DNA from 3 places in the Agarivorans sp. Z349TD_8 genome. Region 2 is predicted to be linked to each of the others. Evidence: predicted binding sites of a transcription regulator. Region 2 holds the regulator's gene; each other region holds the start of a gene.

Region 1 (6,094 bases), 1.9 Mb from region 2:
TGTAAATTTTGAATGGGCAGTTCCAGGTCTTTCTTGGCGATATAAGCCTGCAGCGCACCGGAAGCTTCACGGCTAATAATAAGATTTGGCATACTTAGATTCCTTAAGATGGCCGGAGCAGTGCACCGGCCATTGCTTCATACAGATAACGAGGTTTAACGAACCAGATCGAAACCGTAGTCTGTTTTACCCAGCTCTGAAGTGTCTTCATCGAGTTTTGCCAACACTTCGTTGACCAGCGTGGTCAGCATATACATGCCGCCTTCGTAGCCTAAAGTGGTGTTACGATGCAGATGGTGGCGATCAAAAATAGGGAAACCCAGTCGAATCAGGGGTACTTCAAACTCTTCACCCTTGGCTTTGGTATCGCGTTGGATGAATTTGGCGTATGAGTTACCAATCATAAAGTCAGGTTTATTAGTGAACACCAATGAACGGAAATGCCATAGATCTTTACCGACGTGAATTTCAGCATTGGCCGTAGTTGGCGATTGCGCAATCAAGGCTTCCATCTTCTTACGCCAGCGTTTAGCGGCGTTATTACATAAGATGTGTTTAATTTCACAGCCCAATTCCATCAGGAATTTAGTTAAACCCATTAAGTAATCTGGGTCGCCATAGATAGAGAAGCTTACGCCATGTAGCCAAGTATGCGAGTCTGTCATCATGTCTACTAAACGGCCACGCTGGGTCGCCAGTGATTCAGGGATCGCTTTGCCAGTGAGTTCAGAAATCTTCATTAAGAATTCATCGGTCCAATCTAAGCCCATTGGAATATTGAGCGTAGGCACTTCATGCTTCCAAACGCCTTCCACAAACTTCTTGGTTTTTACCAACTGATCGGGTTGCAGCAAAATGGTGGTAATCGCGTTTGGTGCATCTTCTAGCTCAGCCAGCGGTGTACCGCCTGCGTACATACGATATTCGCCATCAGCTGGCGTATCGAGTACTTCCGAAGGATCACTCAATAGACTGTAATTAACATCCATCTGCTGCAGCATGCTATGGATGACTCGGTAGTTTCCTAAGTAGGTTTCAAAGCCGGGAATAAGGTTGATTTTGCCATTACTAGCGACCACCTTATCGTCCATGTTTTTGCCCGTGAAATACTTGGCAAAGCCCTCAAACATGCCATCCCAACCGGTGACATGACTGCCCACAAAACTCGGTGTATGGGCAAATGGGGTTGGCAAGTCTTCTGGGATGTAACCCTCTTTCTTGGCATTACCAATGAAGGCATTCAAGTCATCACCAATAACTTCCGCCATACAGGTAGTAGAAACAGCAATCACCTCTGGCTTGTACAATGCCAAGGAGTTTTGAAGACCGTCGTACATATTTTTTTGGCCGCCAAATACCGCTGCATCTTCGGTCATCGAATCTGACACACAAGCCACTGGCTCTTTAAAGTGACGGTTAAAGTAAGTGCGGAAATAAGCCACACATCCTTGCGAACCATGTACATAAGGGAGGGTTTTTTCGAAACCCAAGGCACATAATACCGAACCAAGTGGTTGGCAGGCCTTTGCGGGATCGATGGTTAAGGTTTTGCGTGAAAAGTTAAGCTCTTGGTACGCTTCGGTGGTGGTCCACTCAAAGACTTCTTTGATCTTCTCGTCACTCACGCCTTCTTCATGATCGGCACGTTTGCGCGCCATCATGTCTTGATATTCTGGCTGCTGAAACAGCGGGTAGCCAGCTTTGATATCGTCTACTGATTGACTCATTTTATATCTCCTTCCGCGCCACTCATCTGTGAACTAACGGATTGAGTTAAACACTCAAGTGCGGTTGCACTCATCCTGACCTTGCTAAGCAAACTAGACTGCGCTTAAGCAGCTGCTTGATTTTCTGTCTTATCCGCCTTCCATGGTGGCGTTAACTTATTCCAGCAAGGGTTGTTCAGCGTCATGTCCATGTCGCGGGCGAAGATGGCAAACCCATCGAAGCCATGATAAGGACCGGAATAATCCCAGCTGTGCATTTGACGGAATGGGATCCCCATTTTTTGGAAGATGTATTTTTCTTTCACACCGGCACCAATCAGATCGGGTTTCAGTTTGTCGGCAAATGCTTCTAACTCGTAACCTGTTACGTCATCGTAAATCAAGGTGGCATCTTTCACTTCAGGGACGGTTTTGCTGTAATCATCGTTATGACCAAATTCATAACCCGCACCAACAATTTCCATACCTAAATCTTCATAGGCACCAATCACGTGACGCGGACGCAACCCACCCACATATAACATGACTTTCTTGCCTTCCAAGCGAGGACGATACTTGTCGACAACGGCTTGCCATTGCGCTTTGTAACCAGCAATCACTTCTTCAGCCTTGGCCTGAATTTTCTCATCGAACTTGGCCGCAATAGCGCGTAAGGATTCTTCACACTTAGTGGGACCAAATAAGTTGTATTCCATCCATGGCACACCGTATTTTTCTTCCATGTGGCGACAGATGTAGTTCATCGAACGATAACAGTGAACTAGGTTAAGCTTCACCGAAGGGGTATTTTCAAGCTCTGGTAAGGTACCGTCACCCGACCACTGCGCCACGACCCGTAAACCAATTTCTTCCAATAAGATCCGTGAAGACCAGGCATCACCACCAATGTTGTAATCACCAATGATGGCCACATCGTAATCGGTGGTCGCGACTTCTTTACCTTCCGACTTATCCAAGACGTAATCTCGTAAAGTATCGTTGGCGATGTGGTGACCCAGCGACTGACTCACCCCACGGAAACCTTCACAACGCACTGGCACGATGGTTTTACCGATTTCTGCACCTTTGGTTTTAGCAACCGCTTCGATATCATCACCGATCAGCCCGACAGGACATTCTGATTGAATAGAAATCCCGCTCGCTAATGGAAACAACATTTCCACTTCGTCGATCATGGTGGCAAGTTTTTTATCGCCCCCAAACACAATGTCGCGCTCTTGGAAATCAGAGGTAAAGTTCATGGTGCCGAAGCTGTTTACCCCGGTATAACCGGTATAATAGTTACGACGGCCAGCGCGTGAGTATTGGCCACACCCCACAGGACCATGAGAGATATGCACCATATCTTTAATTGGTCCCCACACAACCCCTTTCGAACCCGCGTAAGCACAGCCCCGCGCGGTCATCACCCCTGGCAACGACTTACGGTTAGCGGTAATACAACTACCCGTTCCACTGTCGTTGGCATCGAGGTGCTTTTTACGATCCGCTTTGGCTTTTTCTGGATAAACTTCTAGCACTTCATCAATCAGCGCTTGAGTTTCTGCTTTATTGTTAGACATTGCTGCCTCCTATAGCATCAATAAGATCACTTGGTTGGTGAATGATTAGGCGGTCACTTCTTCAGCAACTTGACCAATGATCGACTCGTCTTCTGCGTCCATGATGCCGAATTCCATAAGCAACTCTTCTAACTCATCCATAGTCACAGGAGTCGGAACGACAAATAACTCGTTGTTGATGATTTTATTGGCGAGGGCGCGATATTCATCGGCTTGATTACATTTAGGGTTGTACTCAATCACGGTCATACGACGAATTTCAGCTTGTTGTACAACGTTGTCACGCGGTACGAAATGGATCATTTGAGTACCAATTTTGGCCGCAAGCGCTTCAATCAGTTCATCTTCACGGTCACATTTACGTGAGTTACAAATCAGACCCGCTAAACGAACACTACCGGTGGCAGCATATTTACAAATCCCTTTAGAGATGTTGTTTGCGGCATACATCGCCATCATCTCACCCGATACCACGATGTAGATTTCTTGCGCTTTGTTTTCGCGAATAGGCATAGCGAAACCACCACAAACCACGTCACCCAATACGTCGTAGAATACGAAATCGAGATCTTCTTCATAGGCGCCTTCTTCTTCTAAGAAGTTAATCGCAGTAATCACACCACGACCCGCACAACCTACACCTGGCTCAGGACCGCCAGACTCAACACAACGAACACCGCCGTAACCGACTTTAAGTACATCTTCTAATTCGATATCTTCTACAGAACCCGCATCAGCAGCCATTTCCATAATGGTGTTTTGCGCTTTTGCATGTAAAATAAGGCGGGTTGAATCCGCTTTAGGATCACAGCCGATAATCATTACTTTCTTGCCAGCTTCTGCTAAAGCACCTACTAAGTTTTGGGTAGTAGTTGATTTACCAATACCACCTTTTCCGTAAATTGCACATTGACGAATAGCCATAATATTTTCTTCCTTTAGCTTGATAAACGGTTCCCGCAGTAACTATTGCGAATACCGAGCCAACTGGAATAAAAACCATAAGTCATTGAATAAAAACAAGAATAAATCATCACCAAGAAGTTTTTGTCGCAAGTTCGTGCCACAAAGCCCTCATCAATGTCGCTTACACAACAATCATTGTAAGAATGATTGTGCTTGCGGAGCGCCCCCCAACAAATGAATAAATGACTTAGATACAATTAAATCACTCAATATTGAGAAAATGTTCAGGACAAGTAATATAAAATGCAGCTCGATCATGCCACTGGGCTAAATGTCATTATCGAACCTAACCAGCAGCGTCAGCTGCTTAAGTGAACACCACAACAGATTGTGCAATGCTTGCAACAGTAAACTTAGGGCTGTGGTTCTCGGTTTATCGTGGTTATGGCTTAACTCAATGATATGCGCAGGCACATCCCACTCACGATAGGCGACAGCATTAACCGCAATATAAACCGCTAGCGCCTAATATAAGGGGTGGTATCCTCAACCAGTAACGGATAGGCGCTCATACTCGATTTTGCCCACGTTCTGACAAATCACGACTAAATCCTATAAATGGCTTGCTGTATCATTGCTCACAATAGCGCAAACATGTGTTTGGGGAGTTAGGATGACAGTCTAGCTATTTGTTACCATGATCAACCTTTTCACATCACTAGCCAGTAAGCAATTCCATCTTTATCAATGAAGATAATACGGCTAAATTTGATATTAGATTGATTGTATGTGTATCAGTTTTTATAAAAGTAATGTGTCTGTAGAGCTCTTACTTAAATAAGCGTTAGAGGGGAATACACACTCTTAATTTGGCCTATAACATGGTGGCTGGTCAAGCATTGCTTGTCCTAGAATATGCGTCTCTCCCAACTTTTTGTTTAAGCATATTGAGTTATAGTTTTCATCGCGTTGCAATGTTGAATCGCCCCTCGATTCCTCAAAAACGTCTTCACACTCTGGGACTTGCAACCAAGAGTGTTCTTTGTGGTGCTGCGCTCACCAAGCTAGATCGTTTTCTCAATACAAGCTCTACGCTGGAAAAATAAGAAGACATTTTAAAACAGGAATCGCTGTCTAGCTATCTTGTTAGGGAGTCACTGACTCCCGTATTGTTACTTGTAAGTAATCAACTATAAGTGAGTCATAAACGTGCCTTTCGGTCGAACAGGTAGGTATTTTTTATAGAAATTTTGGTAATACTCAACTGGGTCTAAATCTTTAAAAACTTCCGGATACATTATCTTGGCGTAATATTGGATCATAGCACCATCCAAAATCGTCCGAACCGCACCGTGATATGCACCATAGATTCGATTGTTTTTCACAGCTGCTAACGTTGTCCAGTCATCGCGATTTTTATAGCCGAGAAGACGTTGCTTCGCTAACTCTTCATCAACTCCTTGTCCCATAACCATCGCTGTTTTATTTGCTCGACCAGATTCATAACCAGTGATAACGACAATGTCTGGGTTAGCGGCAATAATTTGTTCAGGATTGAGTTTTCCCCACCATTCGACATAAGGAGCTGCGATATTATCTGCGCCAGCCATTGTGGAAATAGCACCCCACATGTTTTTACCAAACGTATAACCAATTTCTTCCACACCGGCACCTCCGTATTCAGTATAAACCTTCGGTTTAGGCAGGTTGGCTTCTTTTAACCTAGCGTTGATCATCTCTACACTTTGCTGGTACTCACTCGAAATTTTGGCTGCGCGCTCTTCCTGGCCAGTAATAACACCTATTAGCTCAGTACTCTTAACATGACGCTCTACGGTTTGGGCATTGTAATCAACAACGATAATCGGGATCCCTACAGACTCGAAGCGTGATACTTCA
Region 2 (6,094 bases):
CTCAATTGCACTCACCAGTAACCCTCTCTCAAGTATGGCGAAATTGGCCGACTACCACCTGTGTGTTGCCGTTCCCCGTGAAGCGTGCCCTCTCGGCTTAGCGCCAACCGCGAGCTCTACCGCTACGCTCGTCATGGGAGATGCTTTAGCCGTGGCGCTACTCCAAGCTCGAGGCTTCACTGCCGATGATTTTGCACTATCTCATCCGGGTGGCAGTTTAGGCAAAAAACTGCTATTGAGTGTTCACGACATTATGCTCAGCGGGGAACAAATTCCTTTAGTTGTAGTCGAACAAACTATTCGAGAAGCACTATTTGAAATTACCGCCAAAGGTTTAGGTATGGTTGGCGTCGTCAATCAGCAGCAACATTTAGTCGGAATTTTTACCGATGGAGATTTACGCAGGATCCTAGATCAGCGTATCGATATTCATGAAACGCCTATTGGTCAAGTGATGACACACAACCCTAAAGTAATAGAAGATGATTGGTTAGCCTTTGATGCGCTTAAACTGATGAAGAAAGACTCAATTAACGGTTTATTTGTACTCCATCAACAAACCGTAATTGGCGCTTTTAATATGCACACCTTACTGCAAGCAGGAGTCTATTAGTGAGTGTTGAAACGCCCTACGGGGCGGTCACCCAGCAAAACTATAGTTTAGCCAGAAATATAAAATTGCTCATTTGTGATGTCGATGGCGTATTCTCCGATGGTCGGATCTACCTCGGTAATGATGGCGAAGAATTAAAGGCCTTTCACACCCATGATGGCTTTGGTATTAAAGCATTACTCAATGCAGGTATTGAGGTTGCGATTATTACCGGCCGCCAATCAAATTTAGTCAGCACCCGCATGCAAGCTTTAGGTGTGCAGCATATATTTCAGGGCCAGCAAGATAAAATGCAAGCCTATCGACAATTACAACAAAAGCTAAGCTTAAGCCCCGAATACTGTGCCTATATCGGCGATGACGTGGTCGATGTTCCAGTCATGAATGCCTGTGCCTTAGGGGTTGCTGTATATGACGCCCATCCATTATGTAAACAAGCTGCCAAATTAGTGACTAAAACCGCTGGGGGTTATGGTGCAGTGCGGGAATTATGCGATTTAATTCTTCAGGCACAAGGACAGCTACAAAATGCTCAGGGCATGAGTATATGAATAAACCCACTTGGTTTTTTGCGGTTTTATTTATGGTGGCTTTGGTGCTTTGGCAGCTCAGCCCGTCAGATACCCAACAACTGACCGAAACTCGCGAAATCAATAAACCCAATTTTATTGCCGAACAGCTATACAGTGTTAGTTTTGGCGAACAGGGAAGGCCCCGCTATCGTATTTATGCCGAACAGATGGCGTATTTTGAGCAACTCAAGCACACCACTTTCAGCCAACCAAAAATCTTGGTATATCCCGATCCCAAACAACCTGTATGGCAAATCGTGGCCGATCAAGCTACAGTACAGCAGCAACACACGGTCATGTTAAATGACAATGTAGTAATTAAAAACTTAAGTCGCAGCAAATACGTTCGTGACTTAATTACAGACAGCTTGGAAATCGACCTGCAAAACGAAACCATGCATAGTGATAAACTCGTTACCGTTTATGGCCCATCCTACGAATTATATGGACGCGGAATGAACGGTGATTTAGCCAATGAAATAGTGACTTTATTAAATGATATCGAAGCGGTTTACCACAATCCACAAGAATAAATTAGCCTTTTTAGCAAGCCTGTTACTCATCAGTTGGGGGGCTCAAGCGCTTGAAGACGACTTCAATAAACAAATTGTCGTCGATGCCGACCGTCAACAGGTTAATATCAAAGAAAATCGCGTCACTTTTTATAATAATGTCGTCGTGACTCAAGGCTCGATAAAAATGCGCGCCGAAGAACTGAGCGTTATCGGAAGTGAGCAAAAAGGCAGCGAAGTGATGATAGCAAAAGGCAAACCAGCCACCTTCTATCAGCTCTTAGATAATGGTAAGCCCATTGAAGCAGAGGCGAACGAAGTGCGTTACGATTTGAAGACTCAAACGCTTACGCTTACTAACAATGCACTGCTGAAGCAAGAAGAAAGCTTAGTCAAAGGTCAAATGATTAAATACAGCATTAACAAACAAGAAATGGTTGCTCAGGGCGACCAAAACAATCGGGTGACCACCATTTTCTTACCCCAACAACTCAACAAAGTTGCCCCCAAGGCCACGCCTCAACCATGAGTACCTTAATTGCAGAAAACCTTGCCAAAAGTTACAAAGGGCGCAAGGTCGTTAAAAACGTGAGTCTCAATGTTGAAACTGGAAAAATTGTCGGTTTATTAGGGCCCAATGGCGCTGGAAAAACCACCACTTTTTATATGGTGGTTGGTTTAGTCCCAAGGGACCAAGGGCGGATCCTAATTGACAACGAAGATCTGTCAAGTACCGCCATGCATACCCGGGCTCGCAAAGGCATAGGTTACCTACCGCAAGAAGCATCTATCTTTCGTCGCCTCTCGGTAGAAAAGAATATTTTAGCGGTCTTAGAAACACGTAAAGACCTCGATAAACAACAACAAATGGGCGCGCTCGATGACTTACTTGAAGAGTTTCATATTGGTCATATTCGCAAGAATTTAGGCATGAGTCTGTCGGGCGGTGAACGTCGCCGAGTAGAAATTGCCCGCGCTCTAGCTGCCGCACCTAAGTTTATTTTGCTTGACGAACCCTTCGCAGGCGTGGATCCTATTTCTGTTATCGATATAAAAAAAATCATTGAACATCTTCGTGATCGCGGTCTGGGTGTATTGATCACCGACCACAATGTAAGAGAAACACTAGATGTTTGTGAGCACGCCTATATCGTTAGCCAAGGCGAACTGATAGCCTCAGGAAAACCTGAGGAGATACTTAAAAATGAGCATGTGAAACGAGTTTATCTCGGTGAACAATTCAAGCTATAGTTAAAGTATGTCCTCAAACGCGATAATAAAAAGAAGGAACAGCGGTAATTAATGAAAGCATCTTTGCAGTTGCGTCTTGGTCAGCAATTAACCATGACCCCCCAGTTACAACAGGCCATACGCTTACTCCAGCTTTCGACGCTGGATCTGCAGCAGGAAATCCAAGAAGCTTTGGAGAGTAATCCTCTGCTAGAAGCAGATGAAGCGCAAGCAAATGACGCAGACTCGGCTGAATTTAAATCAGCCAGCGAGCAAAATAGTGATGCAAACAATAGCCAAACGGAGATCGATAGCAGCCAGATGGAAACTGGCGATGCGATTAGTCAAGATACCGTCGCAGACGATCTTCCGGTTGACTCAACTTGGGATGACATTTACAGCGCGAGTTCGGCTCCTGCCAGCTCTTCATCCGGTAGCAGCAGTGATGACAACGACATGTTGTTTCAAGGTGAAACCGTTGACTCCTTACAAGATCACTTGCTCTGGCAAATGCGCCTCACGCCTTTTAGTGAAATAGACCAAGCGATCGCCCTCGCCATCATCGACGCAGTCGACCAATCAGGTTACCTGACCCAAGATTGTGAGCAATTACTTGAGGGACTACGTTCGATTGAAAATAATGATTTAGATGTCGAGTTAGATGAAATTGAAGCAGTACTTAAACGTATTCAGCACTTCGATCCAGTTGGTATTGCTGCCCGCTCTCTACAGGAATGCTTACTCATCCAATTAAGTCGTTTCAGCGAACAAACACCTTGGCTGAATGAAGCGAAAGACATCGTATCGAATCATATTGATGTATTAGCAAATCGAGATTTTCGTTTATTGGCCCGTAAAACCAAGTTAAAAGAGGAGCAGCTACGCGAAGTGATGCGGCTGATTCACACCTTAGAGCCAAGACCTGGTAATGCCGTCGAACCAAATCAAGCCCAATACGTAATTCCCGATGTCTCGGTGATTAAACGTCAAGGTCGCTGGGTGGTTGAACTCAATCCTGACGCGATGCCAAAACTACGCATCAATTCACATTATGCATCGATGACTAAAACCTCGACCAACGCCAACGATACCCAGTTTATTCGCAGCCATCTGCAAGAAGCAAAATGGTTCATCAAGAGTATTGAAAGCCGTAACGAAACCCTACTGAAAGTCTCTAATTGCATCGTGCATCACCAACAAGCTTTCTTTGAATATGGTGAAGAAGCCATGAAACCGATGGTATTGAATGATGTTGCCGAAGCGGTTGAAATGCATGAATCCACGATCTCTAGGGTCACGACTCAAAAATTCATGCATACCCCTCGCGGGATCTTCGAACTCAAATACTTTTTCTCTAGCCATGTGGCTACCGATGGTGGAGGAGAATGCTCCTCAACAGCCATTCGTGCATTAATTAAGAAACTGGTTGCTGCCGAGAATACCAGTAAACCACTCAGCGATAGTAAAATCGCTGATATTTTGGCAGATCAAGGCATCAAGGTGGCTAGGCGTACGATAGCTAAATATCGTGAGTCATTGGCTATTCCACCTTCTAACCAACGTAAGAGCCTTATTTAAAGGCCACTATAAAGGGGACGACATCTATGCAAATTAACCTTACTGGACACCACGTAGAAATCACTGAGTCTTTGAGAGAATATGTCCACACTAAGTTTACTAAGCTACAACGACGATTCGACCAAATTAATAATGTCCATGTTATTCTCAATGTCGAAAAACTGAATCAGATTGCCGAAGCCACTATACACCTAAATGGTGGTGAATTATTCGCCACTTCAGAACACGCTGATATGTACGCGGCCATCGATAGCCTCATCGATAAGCTCGATCGCCAAGTCATTAAGCATAAAGAAAAACTCACCAAACATTAGTCATAGTAATGCAAATAGATAAAGTACTAAGCTTGGACTGCACCCAAAGTGCAGTCCAATGTTCGTCAAAAAAACGAGCATTGGAATTGATCAGTGAACTGGTTGCGAAGCAACTCGACACCACATCTAAAAGTATATTTGAAAGTTTATTAAATCGTGAACGCATGGGCAGTACTGGCATTGGCCAAGGCATCGCGATCCCTCACGGTAGAATAGGCAATCAATACCATGCGACCGCAGTATTATTACGCTGTACTCCGGCGATTTCCTTTGACGCCATTGACAATCAAGCCGTTGATTTAATATTTGCCTTACTGGTTCCCGAAGACCAATGTCAACAACATCTAAATACTCTCGCTCAAGTTGCTGAAAAACTTAACGATAAGCAAATATGCAAACAACTTCGTACAGCACAAAGTGATGACGAATTATACACGATCATGATAGCCTAAGACTCTAATCGTTATTAGGGGTTATCATGGAACTGATTATCGTTAGCGGGCGCTCCGGTTCAGGTAAAACGGTCGCACTACGAGTATTAGAAGATTTAGGTTATTACTGTGTCGACAATTTACCAGTCGTATTATGGCGTCCTTTAATTGAACACCTAAAAAGACAGTACACCAAAGTCGCCATTAGCATCGATGTGCGAAATTTACCTGATGAACCCTCACCCATCGGTCAACTAATTCGCGATGAAGGCTCTGAGCTTAACCTATTAAGTATTTTTCTCGACGCGAAAGATGATGCGCTGATCCGCCGCTACAGTGAAACTCGGCGGGTTCATCCACTGAGTCAAAACGACATGTCTCTAGCCAAGGCCATAGAATCTGAAACCGCCCTGCTCGCCCCCATTTCTCGCAATGCTGACCTAAGAATAGATACCTCGCGTTTATCCGTACATGAATTGAGTCAGCTCATTCGATCGCGAGTGACCGGAGAACAACAACAGCAATTAATTATGGTGTTTGAGTCCTTTGGCTTTAAAAATGGCGTACCCAATGATGCCGATTACCTATTTGATGCTCGCTTTTTACCGAACCCGCACTGGCAAGAAGAACTACGACCTTTATGCGGTCTCGATCAAGCGGTTAAAGATTATTTAGCCAAGCAGCCTCTTGTAGAGCAGTACATCCAGCAAATCGCTGATTTATTAGGATCTTGGCTGCCGCATTTAGAAGCCAATAATCGCGCCTATCTGACCATCGCAATTGGTTGTACTGGCGGACAACATCGTAGTGTTTATGTCGCCGAACAACTGGCTGAACACTTTAG
Region 3 (6,094 bases), 570 kb from region 2:
TAAAGATCGGGCCTTTTAAACCACCATCAAGATGCATCAGATATTGCTGACGAACCAGTTCAAATTTATCCCCTTTACGCACGCCGTTTACTCGTCCGATATTAATCACAACCTGACCATTATAGATACCAACAACTTTGGCGAGGCTTTGTCGGCAATACAACGAATCTTCAACATCTTGAACTGACTGATCTATATAGGAATCAATCAGTTTGCCATAATCCGAAGACCAAAACGTTTCACCAGTTACATCAAACTTCATAGTGACATCAAACGGCCACTCTCGATTCGAGCCATAATTTTTACGTAAAACAGTCTCTCCATTGATTCCATCAATCACAAACAACTTCATCTGAAAGTTTCGTTGTTTCACCGTATCACTGATGCCCAGCAGATTGGTGGAAGTCTCGTTATAACTGGACATATCGACGATTTGACCAAACAGGATGTATTGCACATCGAATTTTTCCGATAACGAACGAGCGAACGTGAGCATTTGCGATTCTAAATCATGCGAGTAACGACCATCCAAAGCAATTTGCTGAGTCATTAAATGACGCGCATCCACCCGCTTGCTGTTTTGCTTGAAACGATGAAAAACTCTTCGTGATACCTCTTCCGGTGTACGATAAATTCCGCCCAACTGAGCATGCTCACGCTTTTGTAGCTGAAAAGGACCAACAAATAAGGTCTTCGCATAACTGTCCTTTTCACAGCTATTAAGGGGAAAGATATCAGCCGCGACTTTCACCACAATCTGGTCTTCCTTGATCGTCTCAACTAACAGCTTCATGTCATACACTTCGCCATTAGTGCGAACCGTTAGTTCATCGGTTTCCAGCACTCCAGATTTAACAACCTGCAAAGACTTAACACTCGCCCCACCCCGATACATTAATGTGATCAACGCAGCTTGGATCGCTTGCTGGCGAGCAGTATCGACTTGACCATCAATAATCCGCGCCTGTCCTTCTCCCTCCAGCCACACGCCGTAACAAGGAACAACCAATAGCGCATACAAAAAAGCACTAGAGTAAATCAATCTCAATAGGTACATCATCAACTTCCTATAAAGGCCACATACTTCCACCTAGGAACGAAGACAACCAACCTTGAGTTTGCACGTCGGCATGATCCCCTGTACCACTAAACTCGATCCGTGCATCGGCCACTTGATAAGAGCCGATCGTATTATTTTCCGCAACATCTAGAGGCCGAACAATACCGGTAAACCGCATATACTCTTTCCCGTTATTAATTACCAGCCACTTCTCTCCGCGTACCACCAGGTTGCCATTGTTAAGAATGTCGACCACCGATACCGTAATTCTCCCAGATAAACGATGTCGTTGATTGGCGTCTGAAGAACCATCAAAATCTTGCTTCTGATTCATTTCTAGTTGCACTTCTCGACCATTAATAGTCAAGGTGCCACCAGGTACCGAAATCGGATCCAACTTATAGCTATTTTCTTTCCCCAGAGTTGAACTAGCCGACTTAGTCGCAGTTGCTTCCTCATCAAGTAAAATGGTGATGGTATCGCCTAAAGCGAAAGGAGGTGTATAACTATATAAACTCCGCGAAGTGTTGCTGTTAAACATCGAGCCGGTCACAATCACTGGTGCCGCCGCAGGGCCGGGTTCAATAGGCGCATAGTAAGGGTCATCTGGAATTGGTGAACGATGATCGGTACTCACCGTGACTTGTCGCTGACTACTGTCTTCATGCTCTTGGACGCTTTCCACAACATCTTCTACGCCCTCTTTAATAGTCGAACATGCAGCTAACAAGGCTATACTGCACATCACCATCATCCTAGTTATCATTGATCTATTCCCACTTCCGCTAGTTCCGTTTATTACTCTTTCATATACTTTACTGAAGAGGACTGAACGCCCCTTTTAATTAGCTGCTTAAATAAAACATAAACAACTTATAGCAAAGCAAATGCCACTAACGTCATTAGAAACACATCCTTACGAAGATCTAATCGACACAAACGTGTAATCACCGACAACAATCCGTCGCTTAGGTCATTCACCAATGATTTAATGCAAATTAAATGCCACTAAATTCATATATTTCAGCATTTTATGTTAATTTTGAAATTTGATGTAAATTTTTATTTAGCGCTGCCGATAAACAATATGACTGTTGTTTATTAACTAAACAGTAAAATCCATGTAGAATCGGCAAATCTTGCCTGTGAACGGCAAAAAATTGTCATAAAAAAATGAAACTGCGGAAAAACATTTCCCATAAGCTTATGATTTATAAATAGGAATTGTTCAATCCAAGAGCATATAATGTAATATTCGAAGTAGTCCCCTCCCACACATAACGGCTTCTTAACAGATGTTCTTCCAAAACTATTTTTACAGTGCTTGATTACTTCTTGATTCAGAGACTGTACTGCTAAACTCGATAACCCCCGCTAAAAGAGCCCGCTTATTAAACTCTTATCGATATGACTTAGGAATATTTTTGCAGCAGAAAATGCCAAGACCATCGACGCCATTTATTCAAGCTCATAGCGTTCACCAGCCAGTTTTAGATCTGAAGCAAATCAAAAGATAAACCAGCCCTTAAAGCACTCGATCAATATGCCGAGCAACTAATGTCAAAAGACCTTATAAATTAAATCGTCAAATAATTTGAAACTATTAATGCGGAAACTACTATTAAGTTGAGTTGCTTACTTTATAACCTTAAAAACCGAAGTTGATTTCTATGTCCCATAAATTGGTTTAGCTACTAAATTTTTCTAGGAAAGAAAGTACGTCTCGATTACGGTGAATTGCTTTTCATAGACTAACAAGATCAAATTTATCCAATGATGATAATTCAAGCATAGGGTAATAATTGATCGCATGACTGGTAACTAGACCCCAAGTAACACCGTTGCTGGGCCAAAATGGTAATAGACAAATGTTAAAACTTAAAGATATTAGAGTCAGTATTAAACTTAGCATCCTTATTAGTGTCGCAATCATAGGCTTTATAAGTCTGTCGCTAATTTCGGCAAACACCCTCAGCCGTAACTTAACCTTTGAACGAGAATCACGCCTCAAGGCAGTGGTTAATGCGGCTCTCAGCCAAATAGCCGACTTCAATCAACGATATTCTAAAGAAGAAGCTCAAGCTCGAACCAAGGAGTTGATCGAAGCAACTCGTTTTGATGGTAATAACTACCTATATATTATTGATACTTCACGCCGAATATTAGCTCATCCGATACGGGCCGATCTGATTGGTCAGCAAATGGGCGACGCAAGCAAAGGCTCCAAAGAACACTATTGGTACGACATGGTTAATGCTGGGCAGAGGCCAAATGGTGGCATCGTTACCTACCCTTGGACTAATGGCAACATGCAAGCCTCGAATAAAATCGCCTATCTTCGAAATTTTCAAGCTTGGGGCTGGATCGTCGGTGCAGGAATGCTAACCGACGACATTGCTCAAGAAGTGAACAATCAGGTATTAAAAATGGCGGGAGCCACCTTGCTGATTATCGTTATTATGATCCTGTTGGGTTATATCATTAGCTCTTCCGTAGTGAAACCGCTTGAAGACATTAAGCAAGCGATGAAATCAGTCGCCGATGGCGATCTCACGGCCAAAATTCCAGTTCATGGCCAAGATGAAATTGGTATTGTTGCCATGCGAATTAACGAAAGTATTCGCTCGGTTCGTAAAGCTTTACTTGAGTCGGTGAACTCAGCGAAACAACTAGCAGATGCTGCAACACGCATCGCCTCTTCTGCAGAAGAAACAAGTCAAGCTGTGACCAATCAACGAGACCAACTAAACCAACTAGCAACAGCGATGAATCAAATGTCGGCAACCGTTGCCGAAGTGGCAGGTTATGCTGAATCTACTGCAACTGACACAATTAATGCCAGTAAAGAGGCAAAACTTGGTAATAACGACGTAAGTTTAAGTGTTGATAGCATTAAAACTTTATCCGTTGAACTAGAATCGGCCACCGATCAAGTGAATAAGTTAAAAGAAGGAGTGATGGAGATCAGTGATGTCACCTCAGTGATCAGTAGTATTTCTGAACAAACCAACTTGCTCGCATTAAACGCTGCCATTGAAGCCGCTCGAGCCGGAGAACAAGGTCGAGGATTTGCGGTCGTCGCCGATGAAGTTAGAAATTTAGCAGCAAGGACTAATCAATCAACCGAAGAGATCCAAAGCACAATTAATCGCCTACAAAAACTCGCCGTTGATACCGCCAGTGTGATGCAAAAAAGTAAAGACTTAGCGCATGTTAGCGTTCAATCCGCAGAAAGTTGCGGCAGCGATCTAGGAACCATTGTCAGTCATATTGAACATGTAAGTGACCAATCGACCCAAATCGCAACGGCTGCCGAAGAACAGAGTGCGGTTGCAGAAGATATGAATCGTAATGTGTCAGGAATTAATGACGCTGCCTTAGAAATGACTCAAGCATCCGGTTATCTTGCTTCAGAAAGCGAAACCTTAGCCAGTATGTCACAACAATTGGATGAGAGATTATCGCTTTTTAAACTTCAATGACAGGCTATACATGACAAACAAAGCTTTGTTGAATAAAAATAGAGCTTCACATTAAAACCTTAAACCGCAGCGCTTCCGACCTACGGAGGCGCTAGCAACACGCAACAGGTCGTTTTTAGCGAAACATCGTATGTGTAAGGCATAAAAAAGCCTATCCGTGAGGATAGGCTTTCTCTAAATAGGTGTCTGGCGATATCCAGCCAACTTTCACATGGTTTGTTCATGAACATCGGTTCGCCTTGGCTGCCCTTGCTAAATCCCAGACATAAAAAAAAGCCTATCCGTAAGGATAGGCTTTCTCTAAATAGGTGTCTGGCGATATCCAGCCTACTTTTACATGGCAATTTCAGACATAAAAAAACCCAGCACATAGCTGGGTTTTTAAAATAGGTGCCTGGCAGTGACCTACTTTCACATGGGGAGACCCCACACTATCATCGGCGCAGTTGCGTTTCACTTCTGAGTTCGGCATGGGTTCAGGTGGTTCCACAACGCTATTGCCACCAGGCAAAAACTTGTTGTCTTTAACATTCGAAAAAACTGATATATCCCACGAGCATAACAAGCACTCTTGGTTCTAAAATAAAGTATCTATAAGCAACACCCTTTAGGTGTTGTATGGTTAAGCCTCACGGGTAATTAGTACAAGTTAGCTCAATGCCTCACAGCACTTACACACCTTGCCTATCAACGTTGTAGTCTCCAACGGCCCTTCAGAGGACTTTAAGTCCTAGTGAGAATTAATCTCAAGGCCTGCTTCCCGCTTAGATGCTTTCAGCGGTTATCAGTTCCGAACGTAGCTACTGGGCAATGCTATTGGCATAACAACCCAAACACCAGCGGTTCGTCCACTCCGGTCCTCTCGTACTAGGAGCAGCTCCCTTCAATTCTCAAACGCCCACGGCAGATAGGGACCGAACTGTCTCACGACGTTCTAAACCCAGCTCGCGTACCACTTTAAATGGCGAACAGCCATACCCTTGGGACCGACTTCAGCCCCAGGATGTGATGAGCCGACATCGAGGTGCCAAACACCGCCGTCGATATGAACTCTTGGGCGGTATCAGCCTGTTATCCCCGGAGTACCTTTTATCCGTTGAGCGATGGCCCTTCCATACAGAACCACCGGATCACTATGACCTACTTTCGTACCTGCTCGACGTGTCTGTCTCGCAGTTAAGCTGGCTTATGCCATTGCACTAACCGTACGATGTCCGACCGTACTTAGCCAACCTTCGTGCTCCTCCGTTACTCTTTGGGAGGAGACCGCCCCAGTCAAACTACCCACCAGACACTGTCCGCATCCCGGATAACGGGACAACGTTAGAACATCAACACTACAAGGGTGGTATTTCAAGGTCGGCTCCACATCATCTAGCGACAACGCTTCAAAGCCTCCCACCTATCCTACACATGTAGGGTCAATGTTCAGTGTCAAGCTGTAGTAAAGGTTCACGGGGTCTTTCCGTCTAGCCGCGGGTACACCGCATCTTCACGGCAATTTCAATTTCACTGAGTCTCGGGTGGAGACAGCTTGGCCATCATTACGCCA

Evidence for each region. Region 2 encodes sigma-54, which starts transcription at its own class of promoters, with help from an activator protein. Its sites were predicted from a motif close to GTTGGCACGNNNNTNGNNT; they were not measured.
Region 1: the regulator sigma-54 is predicted to act here: its motif matches at 4,259-4,277, upstream of nifH (nitrogenase iron protein).
Region 3: the regulator sigma-54 is predicted to act here: its motif matches at 2,052-2,070, upstream of ACRRS1_RS21405 (flagellar basal body L-ring protein FlgH).

What each region holds. Positions count from the first base shown of each region.
Region 1 is NZ_CP194037.2:2,235,622-2,241,715, reverse strand. Features, by position in the region: gene nifT (putative nitrogen fixation protein NifT) at 1-92, opposite strand, end outside; gene nifK (nitrogenase molybdenum-iron protein subunit beta) at 156-1,727, opposite strand; gene nifD (nitrogenase molybdenum-iron protein alpha chain) at 1,832-3,289, opposite strand; gene nifH (nitrogenase iron protein) at 3,335-4,213, opposite strand; gene ACRRS1_RS10155 (ABC transporter substrate-binding protein) at 5,386-6,094, opposite strand, start outside.
Region 2 is NZ_CP194037.2:4,164,552-4,170,645, forward strand. Features, by position in the region: gene ACRRS1_RS18665 (KpsF/GutQ family sugar-phosphate isomerase) at 1-613, shown strand, start outside; gene kdsC (3-deoxy-manno-octulosonate-8-phosphatase KdsC) at 613-1,164, shown strand; gene lptC (LPS export ABC transporter periplasmic protein LptC) at 1,161-1,718, shown strand; gene lptA (lipopolysaccharide transport periplasmic protein LptA) at 1,681-2,226, shown strand; gene lptB (LPS export ABC transporter ATP-binding protein) at 2,223-2,948, shown strand; gene ACRRS1_RS18690 (RNA polymerase factor sigma-54) at 3,000-4,505, shown strand; gene hpf (ribosome hibernation promoting factor) at 4,532-4,819, shown strand; gene ptsN (PTS IIA-like nitrogen regulatory protein PtsN) at 4,828-5,271, shown strand; gene rapZ (RNase adapter RapZ) at 5,298-6,094, shown strand, end outside.
Region 3 is NZ_CP194037.2:4,735,961-4,742,054, forward strand. Features, by position in the region: gene ACRRS1_RS21400 (flagellar assembly protein T N-terminal domain-containing protein) at 1-1,060, opposite strand, end outside; gene ACRRS1_RS21405 (flagellar basal body L-ring protein FlgH) at 1,068-1,826, opposite strand; gene ACRRS1_RS21410 (methyl-accepting chemotaxis protein) at 2,929-4,542, shown strand; rRNA gene rrf (5S ribosomal RNA) at 4,935-5,050, opposite strand; rRNA gene ACRRS1_RS21420 (23S ribosomal RNA) at 5,161-6,094, opposite strand, start outside.